4 regions of the Aeromonas intestinalis genome follow, and region 4 is predicted to be linked to each of the others. Evidence: predicted binding sites of a transcription regulator. Region 4 holds the regulator's gene; each other region holds the start of a gene.
The links. Region 4 encodes sigma-54, which starts transcription at its own class of promoters, with help from an activator protein. Its sites were predicted from a motif close to TGGCACNGTTTTNGCTT; they were not measured.

Region 1 (4,211 bases), on a different contig from region 4:
GCGGGATGTCGAGATAGGGTAGCACCTTGCCGTCGCGCATCAGCGGGATGACGTCATCCACGTGCGGATACGGGTAGACATAATGCAGGCGTACCCACATGCCGAGCTTGGCGAGTTCTTCGCACAGGGCCACCATGCTGGTCTTGACCGGCATGCCGTCATAGAAGCCGGTACGGTGCTTGACGTCCACGCCATAGGCGGAGGTGTCTTGGGAGATCACCAGGATCTCCTTCACGCCCGCCTCTTTCAGGCGCTTGGCCTCGGCCAGCACCTCGCCGATGGGACGGCTCACCAGATCCCCGCGCATGGAGGGGATGATGCAGAAGGTGCAGCGGTGGTTGCAGCCTTCGGAAATCTTCAGGTAGGCGTAGTGACGGGGGGTCAGCTTGACCCCATGGGCCGGCACCAGGCTGGTGAAGGGGTTGTGGGTGGGCTTTTCCACGTACTTGTGGACGTGGCCCAGCACCTCTTCATAGGCGTGGGGGCCGGTGATTTCGAGCACCTTGGGGTGGATCTCGCGGATCTGGTTCTCTTTGGCGCCAAGACAGCCGGTGACGATCACCTTGCCGTTTTCGGACAGGGCCTCACCGATGGCTTCCAGCGACTCTTGTACTGCGCTGTCGATGAAGCCGCAGGTGTTGACCACCACCAGCTCCGCATCGTCATAGCTGGGCACCACATCGTACCCTTCGGTACGCAGCTGGGTCAGGATGCGTTCGGAATCGACCAGATTTTTGGGGCAACCCAAGGAGACGAATCCTACTTTGGGGGCCTGTTTTGTGTTGGACATCGCTCAATCACTCTTAGGTGGCTCTATTATAAGGGCGCGGATTTTACCGGAATGGCTAACCAAAAACTATACAACCGGGGCTGGCCGAACAATATTTACGGGTTCATCCCCTTTGCATTGGCAAGGGCGAGGGGGATGAGCGCCTCTGCGGGTGACAGTTATCGTCCGACCACGGCAGCCTTGCTTCCTCAAGCAGAGTACGGCAGGAAACGCCTTGCTCACCCGGCAATATGGGCGAAAGAGTGACGCAGGTGATTGAGTCGCAAGGCATAGTCGTGAACGGGACTGTTATTGGCGTACGATTAAATCTGATAGGGTAGTGATCCGCTGACGAGCAGAAGAAGGAGCAGACCATGAAGAGCAAACCCTGGCTGATTGCCGCCGCCCTGTTGCTGGCATCCACTCCCAGCCATGCCGACTGGGCCAAGCTGAAAGAGGCCGCCTCCGATCTCGGCACCGCGGTGAGCGACACCAGCAAGGAGGCATGGAAGGGGATCACCGATTTCTCCAAGGAGACCTGGGAGTCCGTCTCTACCTGGGGAGCCGATGCCTATAACAAGGCTGGCGCCTGGACCGAAGAGAGTGCGGCCACCGGCAAGGAGTGGCTGGATGCGGCGGACAAGAAGCTCGACACCATGTTGGAACCCAAGACCCCGGAAGAGGCACGCACGGCCCTCGATACCATGGCCGACACCGCTCTGGTGCGGCTGTTCAACGATCAGCCCTCCGCCAAGCTGCTGTTTGACCAGGCCTATGGCTACGCGGTGTTTGATTCGCGCAAGTTCTCCCTGATGATCCATACCAACCAGGGGTCGGGGGTCGCGGTCAATCGCAAAACCGGCAAGCACACCTATATGAAGATGTTCGGGGCTGGCCTCGCGGCCGGGCTCGGCGGCAAGTTCTATCAGCAGGTGATCCTGTTTGAAGACCAGACCCACTTCGATGCCTTCGTCAACAAGGGCTGGGAAGCCACTTCCGAGGTGGGGGCCGTGGCGGGCAAGGAGAGTGCCGAGCTGACCGCCAAGTACAACGGCGGCATGGCCATCTACCAGATTGGCGAGAAAGGGCTGCTGCTGGATGCCAATATTTCCGGCTCCAAGTACTGGCTTGACGATGATTTGAACAAGTGACACATCCCTCTCGGTCCGACAAGTTCTTTTTCTTCTATCAGATTGAAATACAGTCTGTTTAATTGACGAGACTTGCAGTAAAAAGAGGGCCTTCGGCCCTCTTTTTCATGGGCGCGGATCAGAGTCGTGGGACAAGGAGAGGGATATGGCGCATGAGCCCGGGCAAGATGTGATGGCGGCCCAGAGCCGGGAGTGGGAAAAACAGAGCATCTATCTGCGGTTGCAGGAAGGGATCCCCACGGCGTTCTGGGTCTGGGGGGATCTGGTGGCACCGCTGGAACCAGTCTTGCCGACAGAAGCCTATGCGGGCCAGTTTGGTTGGGGAGAGGCCGATGAGGCCTGCCTGGCCCTCTCCCACGCCATCATCGCCAAGCTGGTGGCCGTGGGCTTGGTGACCCCTGAGCAGGCAAGCGTCAAGGCGCACTACCTGCGTGATGAGGTGCTGGCCAAGCTGCCCGCCGACGAACACTACGATCTGCACCTGAGTTACCTGCGGTTGCTGCTGGGCAAACAGCCCTGGCCCGCGATCTGAATCCGTGACGGCTGGTGGCACCGGCCTGATCACGCCCCTCTTTCACTTCTGATCTTCTCTATTCGCTCTGGTTGGCACCCTTATTGCTTTAAGCCTGTCAGCGTCAATGATTTGTCTGGGGATGAAAGATGGAAATAAGTGCAAGCAGCCTGATGCAAGAGATGCAGGCACTCAAGGTCGAAGCGGGAGCCACCCCGCTGGCCCAGCCTGGTCGCCCGGTCAGCTCGGATTTCGGTCAGATGCTCAAGCTGGCTCTCGACAATGTCAACGAGCTGCAGGGCAGCGCCAACGATCTGCGCACCCGCTTCGATCTGGGCGACAAGTCGGTGGATCTCTCCGAGGTGATGATCGCCGGCCAGAAATCCTCCATCGCCTTCGAGGCGACCGTCCAGGTGCGCAACAAGATGGTCGATGCCTACAAGACCATCATGAACATGCCGGTATAAGCATATCCATGGCGACTGAGCATCATGAACATGTCAGCAACAAGGACATAAACCGTGGCTAACGATCAAAACGGCGATCTGCTGATGAACAACGAAGGGGCGGCGACCCTGGACGAGCAGGAGCAGAAGAGCTCGGCGCTGGGCTTTCTCTCCAACACGGATGTGCTGCGCCAGATCACCCTGATCCTGGGGCTGACTATCTGTCTGGCCATCGCCGTCTTCATCCTGCTGTGGGGCAAGGAGCCGGAGATGCGTCCCCTCGGCACCTTCAATACCCAGGAGCTGGTCTCCACCCTCGACTACCTCGATCAGCAGAAGATCCCCTATCAGGTGGACGGCAAGAGCGTGCTGGTCAGCGCCGAAAACTATGCCGATATCCGTCTGCGCCTTACCCGCGCCGGCCTTGCCAGCAGCAGCGACGTGAGCAATGACGGCGAGTCCATCCTGCTCAAGGACTCCAGCTTCGGCGTCAGCCAGCGCATGGAGGGAGAGCGTCTCAAGCTCAGCCGCGAGCGCCAGCTGGCGAGCGCCATCGAGCAGTTCCAGAACGTGGCCAAGGCCCAGGTGCTGCTGGCCATCCCCAAGGACAACGTGTTCGCCCGTAACGAACGCAAGCCGAGTGCCACCGTGGTGCTGAGCCTGCGGGGCAGCGCCCTCGGCCAGGGGGAAGTGGACTCCATCGTCGACATGGTGGCCTCCGCCGTCCACGGCCTGGAGCCGACCCGGGTCACGGTCACCGACCAGAATGGCCGCCTGCTCAACTCCGGCTCCCAGGATCCTCTCTCCGCCCAGACCCGCAAAGAGTTTGCGATGCAGCAGAAGCAGGAGCTGGAGTACAAACAAAAAATTGACGCCATCCTGATCCCGGTGCTCGGGGCGGACAACTACACCGCCGAGGTGGATCTCTCCCTCGACTTCTCCCAGCAGGAGCAGACCCGCAAGACCTTCAATCCGGACTTGCCCGCCGTGCGCTCCGAGATGACGGTGGAGGAGAACAGCTCGGGTGGCAGCAACGGCGGCGTGCCCGGCGCGCTCTCCAACCAGCCCCCTGCCGCCTCCAGCATTCCCCAGGAGGCGACGGCCGCCGAGGGTGGCAATGCGGCCAGCGGCCGCTCCCGCAAGGAGGCGACCCGCAACTTCGAACTGGACAGCACCATCAGCCATATCCGGCGCCAGCAGGGCGGCATTCGCCGCATGACGGTGTCGGTGGCGGTGGATTACAAGGCGACGCCTGGCGCCGAGGGCGCCATCACCCGCGAGCCCCGCACCCAGGCCGAGCTCGACACCCTGCGTCGGTTGCTGAGCGGCGGCCT
Region 2 (4,211 bases), on a different contig from region 4:
GAGCTGTTGAGATCCCCAATCTCGGCTATCTGGTAGCCGCGCATCTGGCTGAGCCAGAAGCCGCCCAAGGCAAACAGAGCGCTTGCCAGAGGGCCGAGCCAGCGGCTCTGGCGAGCGCAGCGCGCCGCTATCACCCCTTGAGTCTTGCACTGCAGGAAGCTGCAGCCATGGAGCATCAGCAGGGCCAGCGCCGTGCCCATGCAGGTGAAGAGCAGGGGCCAGTTGAAATCGAAGGCGCCATAGTGGATGCGAAGGGCCGAATCGAAGCGAAACGGCAAGCCTTGCAGCAAGAAGCCCAGGGTCGCGCCAAACACCAGGGTCGGCAGCAGGGCCCCCATCACCAGGGCCCTGTCCCACCAGCGGCGCCACACGGGGTCCGGCAGCTTGCTGCGATAGTCAAAACCGACCGGGCGCAGGAAGAGGCCGAACAGCAGGAACATGAAGGGCACATAGAGCGCCGAGAAGGAGGCGGCATAGACCAGGGGCCAGGCGGCGAACAGGGTGCCGGCACCGGCGATGAGCCACACCTGGTTGCCCTCCCACACGGGGCCCACGCTGTTGAGCAGCACCCGCCGCTCCTCATCGTTCTTGGCCACCACGGGCAACAGCATGCCGACCCCGAGATCGAAGCCATCCATCACCACGAAGCCGATGAGCAGGAAGAGCACCAACCCCCACCAGACGAGTTTCAGGGTTTCGTAATCCATCAGACGGGACTCCCGTTTTTCAACACTTCACCTTGATAACGACCCGTCTGCAGGCTGGCGGGCCCTTTGCGGATCACGTGACGCAACAAGAACAGCTCCACCACCAGCAGCGTGCTGTAGATGAGGAAGATTGAGATGAGGCTGAACCAGAGTGGGCCCGGGCGCAGCAAGGAGACGGATGCCGACACCGGCAGCACGTCGCTGATGGTCCAGGGTTGGCGACCGAACTCGGCCACGAACCAGCCCGCCTCGATGGCAATCCAGGGCAGCGGTATGCTCCAGAACAGGGCCTTGAGCAGTTGGGTCGATTGCACCAGCCGGCCCCGGCACAGCTGCAGGAAGGCGGCGGTAAAGAGCAGCAGCAACACCACGCCTATGCCTACCATCAGTCGGAAGCTCCAGAACAGTGGCGCCACCTGGGGGATGGAGTCGTCCACCGCCTTGGCAATGGCCACCTCGTCCGCCTTGCCAATCTCCTTGGCGTAGGGGGTCAGCAGCAGGCCGTAGCCGAGATCGGCGCGGTGGCGCTCGAAGGTGGCCCAGGCCTTGGCATTGCCGCCATCCGCCCGCAGGGCTTCCAGGGCATCGTGGGCCAGCATGCCACTGCGGATGCGCACCTCGTGCTCGGCCTTGAGATCTTTCAGGCCCGTCACCTGCTCATCGAGGGAGCGGGTGGCGATAATGCCCATCAGATAAGGGATCTTGACCGCGGCGTGGGTGGTCTCGGCGCTCTGATCCGGCAGACCGAACAGGGTGAAGGAGGCCGGGGCAGGCTCGGTGTGCCACTCCGCCTCGATGGCGGCGAGTTTCACCTTCTGTACCTCGCCGGTGCGATAGCCAGACTCGTCACCCAGTACTATGACCGAGAGGATGGCGGCCAGACCGAAACCCGAGGCGATGGCGAAGGAGCGCAGGGCGAAGCGCACCTCCATGCGGCGCAGCAGATACCAGCTGCTCACCCCCATCACGAACAGGGAAGCAGCCACATAGCCCGCCGCCACCGTGTGCACGAACTTGACCTGGGCCACCGGGTTGAAGATGACAGCGGCCACGTCCACCAGCTCCATGCGCATCGTCATGGGGTTGAACTCGGCGCCGACCGGGTTCTGCATCCAGCCGTTGGCGATGAGGATCCAGAGCGCTGAGAGGTTGGAGCCGAGCGCCACCAGCATGGTCACCATCAGGTGCTGACCGCGGGAGAGTTTGTCCCAGCCGAAGAAGAAGAGTCCCACCAGGGTGGATTCGAGGAAGAAGGCCATCAGTCCCTCCACCGCGAGCGGAGTGCCGAAGATGTCGCCGACGTAGTGGGAGTAGTAGGCCCAGTTGGTCCCGAACTGGAACTCCAACGTGATCCCGGTAGTCACCCCCATCACGAAGTTGATACCGAACAACTTGCCCCAGAAGCGGGTGATGTCCTTGTAGATCACCTTGCCGGTCATCACGTAGGCCGACTCGGCAATCACCAGGATCCAGGACAGCCCCAGGGTGAGGGGTACAAACAGAAAGTGGAACATCGCCGTCGCGCCGAACTGTATTCGGGAGAGGCTGACCACATCATCCAGGCTTATCATGCATGACTCTCTATGTTGCATTTAACAGACAGGTTTTCGCCCGTTAAGTACAACACGTGCCATGACACCTATAACAGATGCAGTTATAGTGAAATACACCTATAACAGTTTAAATCCATCATGTCCCGCTACGGCCAACTGGCAGATCAACTGCAGCAGCAGATAGAGAGCGGCGTCTGGCGGCCGGGGGAGCGTATCCCCTCCATCCGCCAGAGCTGCAAGACCCACCACCTTAGCCCCATGACTGTGCTGCAGGCCTATCAGTTGCTGGAGAGCCGCGGCCTGGTGCTGGCGCGGCCCCAGTCCGGTTACTACGTCAAGGCCGCCGCCTCCCCCCAGCGCATCAGCGTCCCCCAGCAGGCGCACTACAGCGGCTCGGTGGACATCAACGATCTGGTGTTCGAGGTGCTGCAGGCGAGCAAGTCCCGGGATCTGGTGCCGCTCGGCATGGCGGTGGCGGATCCCGTCCTCTTCCCCCATCCCCAGCTCGGCCGGGCGCTGGGCAGCTGCATGCGCCGGCTCGATCCCTTCAGCACGGTGGCGGATTTGCCCCCCGGCAACGAGACGTTGCGCCGGGCCATCGCCCGCCGCTACGCGGACGATGGCCTGCTGGTCGACCCCCAAGAGATCATCATCACCACGGGAGCCATGGAGGCGCTCTCCCTCAGCCTGCAGGTGCTGACCGAGCCGGGAGACTGGGTGGTGGTGGAGTCTCCCACCTTCTACGGCGCCCTGCAGGCCATAGAGCGTTTGCAGCTCAAGGCGGTGGAGATCCCCGTGATCCCCGGGGTCGGCATCGATCTCGCCTTGCTGGCACAGGCCCTGGCCCAGCGTCCCATCAAGGCGTGCTGGCTGATGGGCAACGTCCAGCATCCGCTGGGTCACACCATGCCGGATGGCCACAAGGAGGCGTTGATGCAGTTGCTCAACGCCCACCGGGTACCTCTGGTGGAGGACGACGTCTATGCGGAGATCTATTTTGGCCGCGAGCGGCCGCGCCCGCTCAAGCATTGGGACGCTCGGGGGGACAGCCTGCTGTGCAGCTCGTTTTCCAAATGCCTGGCGCCGGGCTTTCGGGTCGGCTGGGTGGTGGCGGGCCCCCATGCCGAGCGCATCCAGCGGCTGCAGCTGATGTCGACCCTGTCGACCAATGTGCCGAGCCAGCTGGCGCTTGCCGACATGCTGCGCCAGGGCGGGGTGGATGCCCATTTTCGGCGCCTGCGCCACACCCTGGCCCAGCGCCAGCAGCAGATGCGGGCCGCTCTGCTGCGCCTCCTGCCCCTGGATGTGCGCATTTCCTCCCCCGATGGCGGCTACTTCCTCTGGCTGGAATTTGACGAGCGTCTCGACAGCCGGGCCCTGCACGCCAGAGCGCTCGCCTGCGGCTTTTCCCTGGCGCCCGGGGCGCTCTTTTCCAGCCAGGGTCAGCACAACCACTGCCTGCGCCTAAACAGCTCCCATCCCTGGAGCCCAGAGCTGGAGGCCGCCCTCGGCCAGTTGGCGGAGCTTATCCGGCAGCAGTTAGACAAACCCTTGTTGCGTTGAGCCCTTGAGGCGGACGCGGCCGAACACAAACAGGCCCCATGACGGGGCCTTTTCATCGAGTACGAACGTGCGGATCAGCTCGGCGACCCCAGCTGGGCCACCTGCTTCTCTATGCTGCCTTTGAGGTTGTCATCGAGCCTGAGGGCACGGGCCAGCTCGTCCAGATAACCGCGCTCCATGAAGTGATCCACCTCGACGGTGAGCAGGGAGGCGAGGTAGACCTCGGTGGCCTGCTCCATGTCGGTGACCTCCCGGGCCAGGGCCTGGGGATCCAGCGGGCGGGCCAGCTCGGCGTCAATCCAGCGGGCCGCATCGCTCTGCCCCTGTTCGGTCAGGTACTGCTGGATCTTCTGGCGCTCGGCGTCGTCGATGTGACCATCGGCCCGGG
Region 3 (4,211 bases), on a different contig from region 4:
TCCTTGCGCATCCCTTCCATCTCCTGATCCCGCTGGGGAGCCTGAGCCGGGCGGGACGGAGACGCTGGACGGGGCCTGGGCTTGGCAGGCTCGGGGGCAGCCCCCCACTGGCCCTGTTCCGCCAGGGTCTTGGGGGCGGCAGTGGCCGACACCAGACCGGCAGACTGGTTGCTGTTGCCCCTCTCCCCTGCCGGGTTGGCGGGGTTGAGCTTCTGCTGGCGCGCCAGCAGCGCGGCCAGGGTATCGGCATAATATTCGTTCTGCTCCTTGGGAGCCTGGCGCGTCATCTGCTTGCCCGCAGACGAGATATTGACGCTCTCATCGTTCAACTGACGGCGAACCGGCGCATCCTTGGGTCCGGGCACCTGGGACTGGTAGTCGACGGCTGCGACTATCTCCACCCCACCGGTGACCTTCTTGTTGGACATGATGACAGCATCCGGCCCGAGAGTCTCCTTGACCTCGGCCAGCGCAGTACGCATGTCTTTGGCAAAAAACCGCTTAATCTTCACCCGTCATCTCCGCTAACTAGCCTTGTCCTACCGCACTGACGATGCGGATCTGCTTGTCGTCAGGCACTTCCTGATAGGACAGCACGCGTAATCCAGGAATGGCATTCTTGACAAACTTCGCCAGGGTATTGCGCAGTATCCCCGATGTCAGAAGCACGGCCGGTTGGCCTTCCAGTTCTTGTCGTTGAGTGGCTTCCACCAGGGAGCGCTGCATCCGCTCCGCCAGTCCCGGCTCTATGCCGGCGCCATCTCCCCCACCTGCTTGCAGGGATTGATGCAATATACGTTCCAATTCTGGCGACAGGGTGATCACCGGCAGCTCCGGTTCGGGGCCTGCGATCTCCTGCACGATGAGTCTGCGCAGGGCGATACGACAGGCGGCCGTCAGCACTTCCGGATCCGGGCTGCGGGGCGCATATTCCACGAGGGTCTGCAGGATAGTGCGCATATCGCGAATTGGCACGCCTTCATTGAGGAGATTTTGCAGCACCTTGACCAGATTGCCCATGCTGATCACCTCGGGAACCAGACCTTCCACCAGCTTGCTCTGGTGCTTCCCTATCATATCCAGCAGTTGTTGCACTTCGTCATGACCCAACAGCAGCGCCGCGTGGTTGGAGAGGATCTGGCTCATGTGGGTGGCGACCACGGTGGCGGCATCCACCACCGTATAGCCCAGGGTCTGGGCCTGGGAGACCTGCTCCTTGGCGACCCAGACCGCCTCCAGCCCGAAGGCGGGGTCCTGGGTGGCGATACCCTGGATCTGGCCAAACACCTGGCCCGGATTGATGGCCATCTCCTTGTCGTGATAGACGGTGGCCTCCCCTGTGCTCACCCCCATCAGGGTGATGCGGTACTGGTTCGGCGCGAGATCCAGGTTGTCCCGGATATGCACGGCAGGCACCAGGAAGCCGAACTCCTGGGAGAGCTTCTTGCGCACCCCCTTGATCCGGTTGAGCAGTTCTCCGCCCTGGCTCTTGTCCACCAGCGGAATAAGCTGGTAACCCACCTCGAGACCGATGACATCCACCGGCATGACGTCATCCCAGCTCAGATCCTTCTGCTCATGAGGTTGATCGGCCGCCTGCGGCAACAACTCGCCACTGGCCGCTTTGGCGGCCCGCAGCTTGTCACGGCGCAGCAGCCACCAGGCACCAACCGCGGCGATGGCACCGAGGCTCAGGAACGCCAGGTGTGGCATGCCGGGCACTATGCCCATCAACAGCAAGATGCCGGCGGAGATCACCAGTGCCTTGGGGTTTTCGAACAACTGGCCGAGCACCGCCGTGCCCATGTCCTGATCCGTGTTCTGGCGGGTCACGATGATGGCGGCGGCGATGGAGAGCAGCAACGAGGGGATCTGGGCCACCAGGCCGTCACCGATGGCGAGCAGGGTGTAGACCTGGGCCGCCTCGCTGAAGGTGAGCTGGTGCTGCATCATGCCGATGATGAAGCCACCGATGATGTTGATGAAGAGGATCATGATGCCGGCGATGGCATCCCCCTTCACGAATTTGGAGGCACCGTCCATGGAGCCATAGAAGTCCGCCTCCTGGGTCACGTCCTGACGGCGCTTCTTGGCCTCTTCCTGATTGATGAGGCCGGCGTTGAGATCCGCATCGATGGCCATCTGCTTGCCGGGCATGGCATCCAGGGTGAAGCGGGCGCTCACCTCGGAGATACGGCCGGCACCCTTGGTGACCACCACGAAGTTGATGATCACCAGGATCATGAAGACGATGATGCCGACCGCATAGTTGCCGCCGATCACCACGTTGCCGAAGGCCTCGATCACGTGACCGGCGGCCGCGCTGCCGTTGTGCCCTTCCAGCAGCACCACCCGGGTGGAGGCCACGTTGAGGGCCAGACGCAGCAGGGTCGCAATCAGCAGGACGGTGGGGAAGGCGGCAAATTCCAGGGGGCGGCGAGTGTAGACGGCCACCAGCAGCACCACGATGGAGAGGGCGATGTTGAAGGAGAACAGGATATCCAGCATCAGGGGCGGAATGGGCAGCACCACCATGCCGAGGGAGGCGAGCACCAGCAGCGGGGTCCCTACCCCCTTGCCAAGCAACCACCTGTACTCTTTTAAACGGCCCAATCCTGCCTTGAATCCCATCGCTGTTCTCAGTTATCGACTGCCAGTTTCCGGATTAAAGCAAACATCAAGCCAATAATTCAAATTATTGATATACAAGGGTTTTGTTTTGACGCTGTCAGAAGTTCGACGTTGGTGAATCTTTCATCACCGACATAACGCAAAGGGGATCGGCAGCTCCATGGTGATGGGGTCGGTCGGCGACCACGGCGGAACGTCTTGAGCGGAGAGACGTAGGCCGGCACCTGGCCCACGGCGGCAAGACTACTTGCGAAACGCCAGTGGGATCGGCAGCTCAGTGGCGATGGGGGTCGGTCGGCGACCACGGCCACGTAGGAACGTCTTGAGCGAAGAGACGTAGGCTAGCACTTAGCCCACGGCGGAAAGGCTACTTGCGAAATTCCGGCGGGATCGGCAGCTCAGTGGCGATGGGGGTCGGTCGGCGACCACGGCCACGGCGGAACTTCTTGAGCTGATAGACATAGGCCAGCACCTGGGCCACGGCGGCAAACAGCCCCTCCGGGATCTCCTGCCCTATCTCGGTGGCATGGAAGATGGCACGGGTGAGCGGCGGCGAGGCCATGATGGGGATATCGTACTCGCGGGCGATCTCCCGTATCTTCATCGCCACCTCGTCCGCCCCCTTGGCCAGTACCTTGGGGGCCGCCCCGGGCTTGCTGGCGTCGTATTTGAGCGCCACCGAGTAGTGGGTCGGGTTGGTGATCACCACGTCGGCCTTGGGCACATCCCCCATCATGCGGCGCATCGCCATCTGCATCTGCAACTGGCGGATCTTGCCCTTGACCTCGGGCTTGCCCTCGCTGTCCTTGAACTCGTCTTTTATCTCCTGCTTGGTCATCTTCAACTGGCGGGTGTGGTTCCAGGTCTGGAAGGGCACATCGATGGCGACGATGGGGATGAGGGCGCAGCAGAGGATGATGAGCATCCAGAGCAGCAGATCCAGGGCATCGATGATGCCGCCGGGGAAGCCCTCGAGGGAGAGATTCAGCAGATGATTGAACTGGCTGGAGAGCATCCACCAGGCGAACAGACTGATGAACAGCACTTTCGCGATGGATTTGAGCAGTTCCACCAGGGATTGCACCCCGAACATCCGTTTCAGACCATTCAAGGGGCTGAGCTTGCTCCATTTGGGTAACATCGCCTCGGAGGAGAAGTTCATCCCGCCGAGCAGGGTGTTGCCGACGAAGGCGGCGATGGCCACCAGCAGGAACAGCATGCCCAGCGGCTGCACCAGCTCCCACAGCAGGGTCGGCAGCATGACCCCCATGGCATTGGGATCGAAGGCCTGCTCCCGCTCCAGGGTGAAGCCCATGGTGAGCACCTTGATCATGGCCCCCGCCAGGCTCTCCTTGATCATCAGCAGACCGAAGACGGTGGCCAGCAGGACGCTGGCGGTACCCAGCTCCTTGGAACGTGCAATCTGCCCTTTTTCCCGGGCCTGTTGCAGTCGTTTGCCCGTGGGTTGTTCTGTGCGTTCCTGATCGGTATCAGCCATGCTGACCTCCGAGGCAGGTCGCTCCTGGCGGCATGCCGCTCAGACCGACCATCAGGGCGAAGGATATCACCTCGGTGCGCTC
Region 4 (4,211 bases):
CGATGAACACCGAGCGATGCTGGCCACCGGTGCAACCGATCCCCACGGTCACATAGCTGCGGTTGTTTCGCTCCAGATGGGGCAACCAGGTGCCCAGCATGTTCTCGATCTGCTGGATGAACAGCATGACGTCCGTCTGGCTGGAGAGGTAGTTCGCCACAGGTTCATCCCGGCCGGTGAAAGGCTTGAGTTCTGGGATCCAGTGGGGATTTGGCAGAAAACGGGCATCGAACACGAAGTCTGCATCCTTGGGGATGCCGTACTTGAAGCCGAATGATTCAAACACCAGCACCAGCTCGTTCTCTTTCTTGCCGAGCACCCGGGTTTTGATGAGCTCGCTGAGATCGTGAATGCTGAGGTTGGTGGTGTCGATGCGCAGGTCGGCACTGGAAGAGAGGGGCGCCAGCAGGTGGGTCTCCTCCCGGATGGCCTCGTCCAGCGACAGCTTGTTGCGAGAGAGGGGGTGCAACCGGCGACTCTCGCCATAGCGCTTGAGCAGGGTAGTGTTGTCGGCGTCGAAGAAGAAGCTGGAAAACTCCACCCGCCCCTCGCTGCGTACCTGGGCCAGCAGATTCTCCAGCCTATCCGGCTCGGTGGGCAGGTTGCGCACGTCGATGCTGACCGCCAGCTTGTCATACTGACTCTCCACCGAGACGATCAACTGGGGCAACAGATTGACCGGCAGATTGTCTACGCAGTAATACCCCAGATCTTCCAGCACCCGCAGGGCTACCGTCTTGCCGGAGCCCGAGCGACCGCTTACCACGATTAATTGCATCTTGTCCCCCCACGCCAACCTGGCTGTGCCTTGTCCGGCATCAGGCCGAGGTCATGATCTGATAGAGTTCTTCGTCACTGGTCGCCTGACGCAACTGGCGGCAGACGGCCTTGTCACCCAACTTGGATGCCATCAGGGAAAGGGTCTTGAGATGCTGCTTGCACTCGCTTTCCGGCACCAGCAATGCAAAGAGCAGGTCAACCGGTTGATTGTCAATCGAGTCGAAAGGGATGGGTTCGGAGAAGGTCATCAGCACAGCAGTCGGCGCAAAGGCATCGTCAATACGGCCATGCGGAATGGCAATACCGGCACCGATCCCGGTACTGCCCATTTTTTCCCGCGCCAGCAGGCTTTCAAACAACACCTGACGGGAGGTGCCGAGGCGCTCTGCAGCCAGTTCACTGATGATCTCGAGAGCGCGTTTCTTGCTGGTACAGGGGACCGCACTCTTGGTGCAGTCCCGACTCAGTATGTGTTCAAGTTGCATAGTTATTTTTGATTTAATTTATCTTTGTGCTTGATGATCTGTCTGTCCAGTTTATCAAGCAGGGTATCAATCGCAGCATACATGTCGGCATGCTCCGAGTTGGCGAACACCTCACCGCCGCTGACATGCAGCTTGGCTTCGGCAATCTGGTTCAGTTTTTCGACGCTCAACACCACATGCACGTTGTTGATATGGTCAAAGTGACGCTCGAGTTTGGCAAATTTGTTGTTCACATAATCACGCAGAGCTTCGGTAATCTCGACATGGTGTCCGGTCAGGTTAATTTGCATAACGTCTTCCTTTTGTTTGCCTAAACCAGGCGTTTGCGCTGATTGGATGGCGGGATCAACAAGGATTCACGGTACTTTGCGATCGTGCGTCTCGCCACCATAATACCCTGTTCGGCCAGCAAATCCGCGATCTTGCTATCACTAAGCGGCTTGGCGGGGTTTTCCGCCGTCACCAGCTTCTTGATCAAGGCGCGAATAGCGGTCGATGAGCACTCTCCTCCTCCTTCCGTATTCACGTGACTGGAGAAAAAAAACTTCAGTTCAAAGATGCCACGGGGCGTATGCATGTACTTCTGGGTCGTCACCCGCGAGATGGTCGATTCATGCATCTCCACCGCCTCGGCGATGTCGTTGAGCACCATGGGTTTCATGGCCTCTTCCCCATATTCGAAGAATCCCTGCTGCTGCTCGACGATACAGCTGGCCACCTTGAGCAGGGTGTCGTTACGACTCTCCAGGCTCTTGATGAACCACTTCGCTTCCTGCAGGTGGGAGCGGATGAACTGGGTATCCGTGCTGCTGCGCGCGTTGCGGGCCATGGCCGCATAGGTCTCGTTGACGCGAATGCGCGGCGCCGAATCCGGGTTGAGCTCCACCACCCACTTGCTGCCTTTCTTGACCACGGACACGTCCGGGATCACGTATTGGGATTCGCTCTGGATGACGCCGTTGCCGGGTCTGGGTTCCAGCTGCTGGATAAGGTCCAGCACCTCCTTGAGGTCGCTCTCCTTGAGCCGGGTCTTGCGCGCCAGGGTGCGATAGTCACGATTGCCAAGCAGATCCATGTGCTCGCTGATCACTTCCCGTGCCTCGTTGAGCCAGGGCAGATCGGAGGGATACTGGCCAAGCTGGATCAGCAGGCACTCCTGCACGGAGCGGGCGGCGATGCCGAGCGGATCGAAATGCTGCACCCGCTTGAGCACGGCCTCGACCTCATCCAGTTCCACTTCTACCTCGTCACTGCTGACTGCAGCCTGAATATCCTCGAGAGAAACCGTCAGATAACCGGATTCGTCGATGGCATCGATGATGGCGAGGGCGATGGCGGCATCCAGATCGCTGAACGGCGTCAGCCGCATCTGCCACAACAGATAGTCCTGCAGGTTCTCGGTGGTTTCCCCCTGATAGACGCTCTCCTCTCCATCGTGGATGGGGCCAGCGCTCTGGGCCGTCCCGGCGGAGTAGACCTCGTCCCAGGTGGTATCGACGGGCAGCTCGTCCGGCATCTTGTCCTGCGCCATGGCGTCACTGGAATCCAGCTGACTGGCATCGGCCACTTCGACCGGACTGGTTTCCTGCGCCTCGCTCTCCTCTTGCTCCAGCAAGGGGTTGTTGTCGAGCGCTTGCTGAATTTCCTGCTGGAGTTCCAGCGTGGAAAGCTGGAGCAGACGAATCGCTTGTTGTAATTGTGGCGTCATGGTCAGGGACTGACCGAGACGCAACTGTAATGTCGGCTTCATCTACGTCGGGATATCCTTATGTTCAGCGAGGCAGTCACCTAACAAAAATGAGGGAATGCCCCCTTACTATAGACTGAATTGATCGCCCAAATAGACGCGCTTGACCTGCTCATCGGCGAGGATATCCACCGGTGCGCCCTCGGCAATCATCTTGCCGTGGCTGACGATATAGGCCTTCTCACACACATCCAGGGTCTCGCGAACGTTGTGATCGGTGATCAGCACACCCAGCCCACGTTCCTTCAGATGCTGGATGATCTTTTTGATATCGATGACAGAAATGGGATCAACCCCTGCAAAAGGCTCATCCAGCAGAATAAATCTCGGCTCTGCCGCCAGCGCCCGGGCGATCTCGACCCGGCGGCGCTCCCCCCCTGACAGGCTCTGACCCAGGCTGTCACGGATGTGGGTGATGTTGAACTCTTCCAGCAGTTGCTCGACCTTGTCCTCCCGCTCCTCGCTGCTCAATCCCTTGCGGGTCTGCATGACCCCCATCAGGTTGTCGAACACCGACAGACGGCGGAAGATGGAGGCTTCCTGAGGCAGGTAACCGATGCCGTTGCGCGCACGGATGTGCATGGGCTGCAGGCTGATATCCTGATCGTCGATGGTGATGAGCCCGGCATCCCGCTGCACCAGCCCCACTATCATGTAGAAGGAGGTGGTCTTGCCAGCTCCGTTCGGGCCAAGCAGCCCCACGATCTGGCCGGTGCCCACTTCCAGGCTGACGTCACTGACCACCATGCGACGCTTGTAGCTCTTCTGCAAGCCCACTGCTTTTAACACTGCCATGACTGTTGTTTCCTACTTCTTCTGTTCGGCGGGCTTGTCGAAATTCTCGACCTGATCCGGCAGGAACACCGTCTTGACGCGCTGGGTCGGCCCCTTGCTCTCGGCGATCATTTTCTGTTTGACGATGTCGTAGCGGATGAGGTCGCCATTGACCTGGCTGTCTTCCTGCTTGAGCTGGCCGTTGCCGGTGATGGTCACCAGACGGTTCTTCAGCTCGTAACGGATGCTGTTGCCATGGGCGTTGACCGGCTTGCCGTTGTCCAGGATCTGGAAGAAGGTGGCCGGGCTGCCATAGGCGGTCATCACCTCGGCACCCTTCTCGCCGGAGCGGATCACCACCACCTTGTCGGCCTTAATCTTGATGGTGCCCTGGGTGATGATGACGTCTTCGCTGAAGGTGACAC

Region 1: the regulator sigma-54 is predicted to act here: its motif matches at 2,525-2,541, upstream of fliE (flagellar hook-basal body complex protein FliE).
Region 2: the regulator sigma-54 is predicted to act here: its motif matches at 2,324-2,340, upstream of ACW5W7_RS13505 (cytochrome ubiquinol oxidase subunit I).
Region 3: the regulator sigma-54 is predicted to act here: its motif matches at 2,669-2,685, upstream of flhA (flagellar biosynthesis protein FlhA).

The regions. Positions count from the first base shown of each region.
Region 1 covers NZ_JBSTYK010000001.1:409,514-413,724, reverse strand. The annotation lists gene rimO (30S ribosomal protein S12 methylthiotransferase RimO) at 1-790, opposite strand, end outside; gene befA (beta cell expansion factor BefA) at 1,144-1,920, shown strand; gene ACW5W7_RS01900 (hypothetical protein) at 2,066-2,452, shown strand; gene fliE (flagellar hook-basal body complex protein FliE) at 2,581-2,898, shown strand; gene fliF (flagellar basal-body MS-ring/collar protein FliF) at 2,953-4,211, shown strand, end outside.
Region 2 covers NZ_JBSTYK010000009.1:165,732-169,942, reverse strand. The annotation lists gene cydB (cytochrome d ubiquinol oxidase subunit II) at 1-707, opposite strand, end outside; gene ACW5W7_RS13505 (cytochrome ubiquinol oxidase subunit I) at 707-2,278, opposite strand; gene ACW5W7_RS13500 (aminotransferase-like domain-containing protein) at 2,399-3,823, shown strand; gene ACW5W7_RS13495 (tellurite resistance TerB family protein) at 3,898-4,211, opposite strand, start outside.
Region 3 covers NZ_JBSTYK010000001.1:394,574-398,784, forward strand. The annotation lists gene flhF (flagellar biosynthesis protein FlhF) at 1-512, opposite strand, end outside; gene flhA (flagellar biosynthesis protein FlhA) at 529-2,631, opposite strand; gene flhB (flagellar biosynthesis protein FlhB) at 2,999-4,129, opposite strand; gene fliR (flagellar biosynthetic protein FliR) at 4,210-4,211, opposite strand, start outside.
Region 4 covers NZ_JBSTYK010000008.1:219,200-223,410, forward strand. The annotation lists gene rapZ (RNase adapter RapZ) at 1-778, opposite strand, end outside; gene ptsN (PTS IIA-like nitrogen regulatory protein PtsN) at 819-1,265, opposite strand; gene hpf (ribosome hibernation promoting factor) at 1,268-1,555, opposite strand; gene ACW5W7_RS12640 (RNA polymerase factor sigma-54) at 1,576-3,015, opposite strand; gene lptB (LPS export ABC transporter ATP-binding protein) at 3,082-3,807, opposite strand; gene lptA (lipopolysaccharide transport periplasmic protein LptA) at 3,820-4,211, opposite strand, start outside.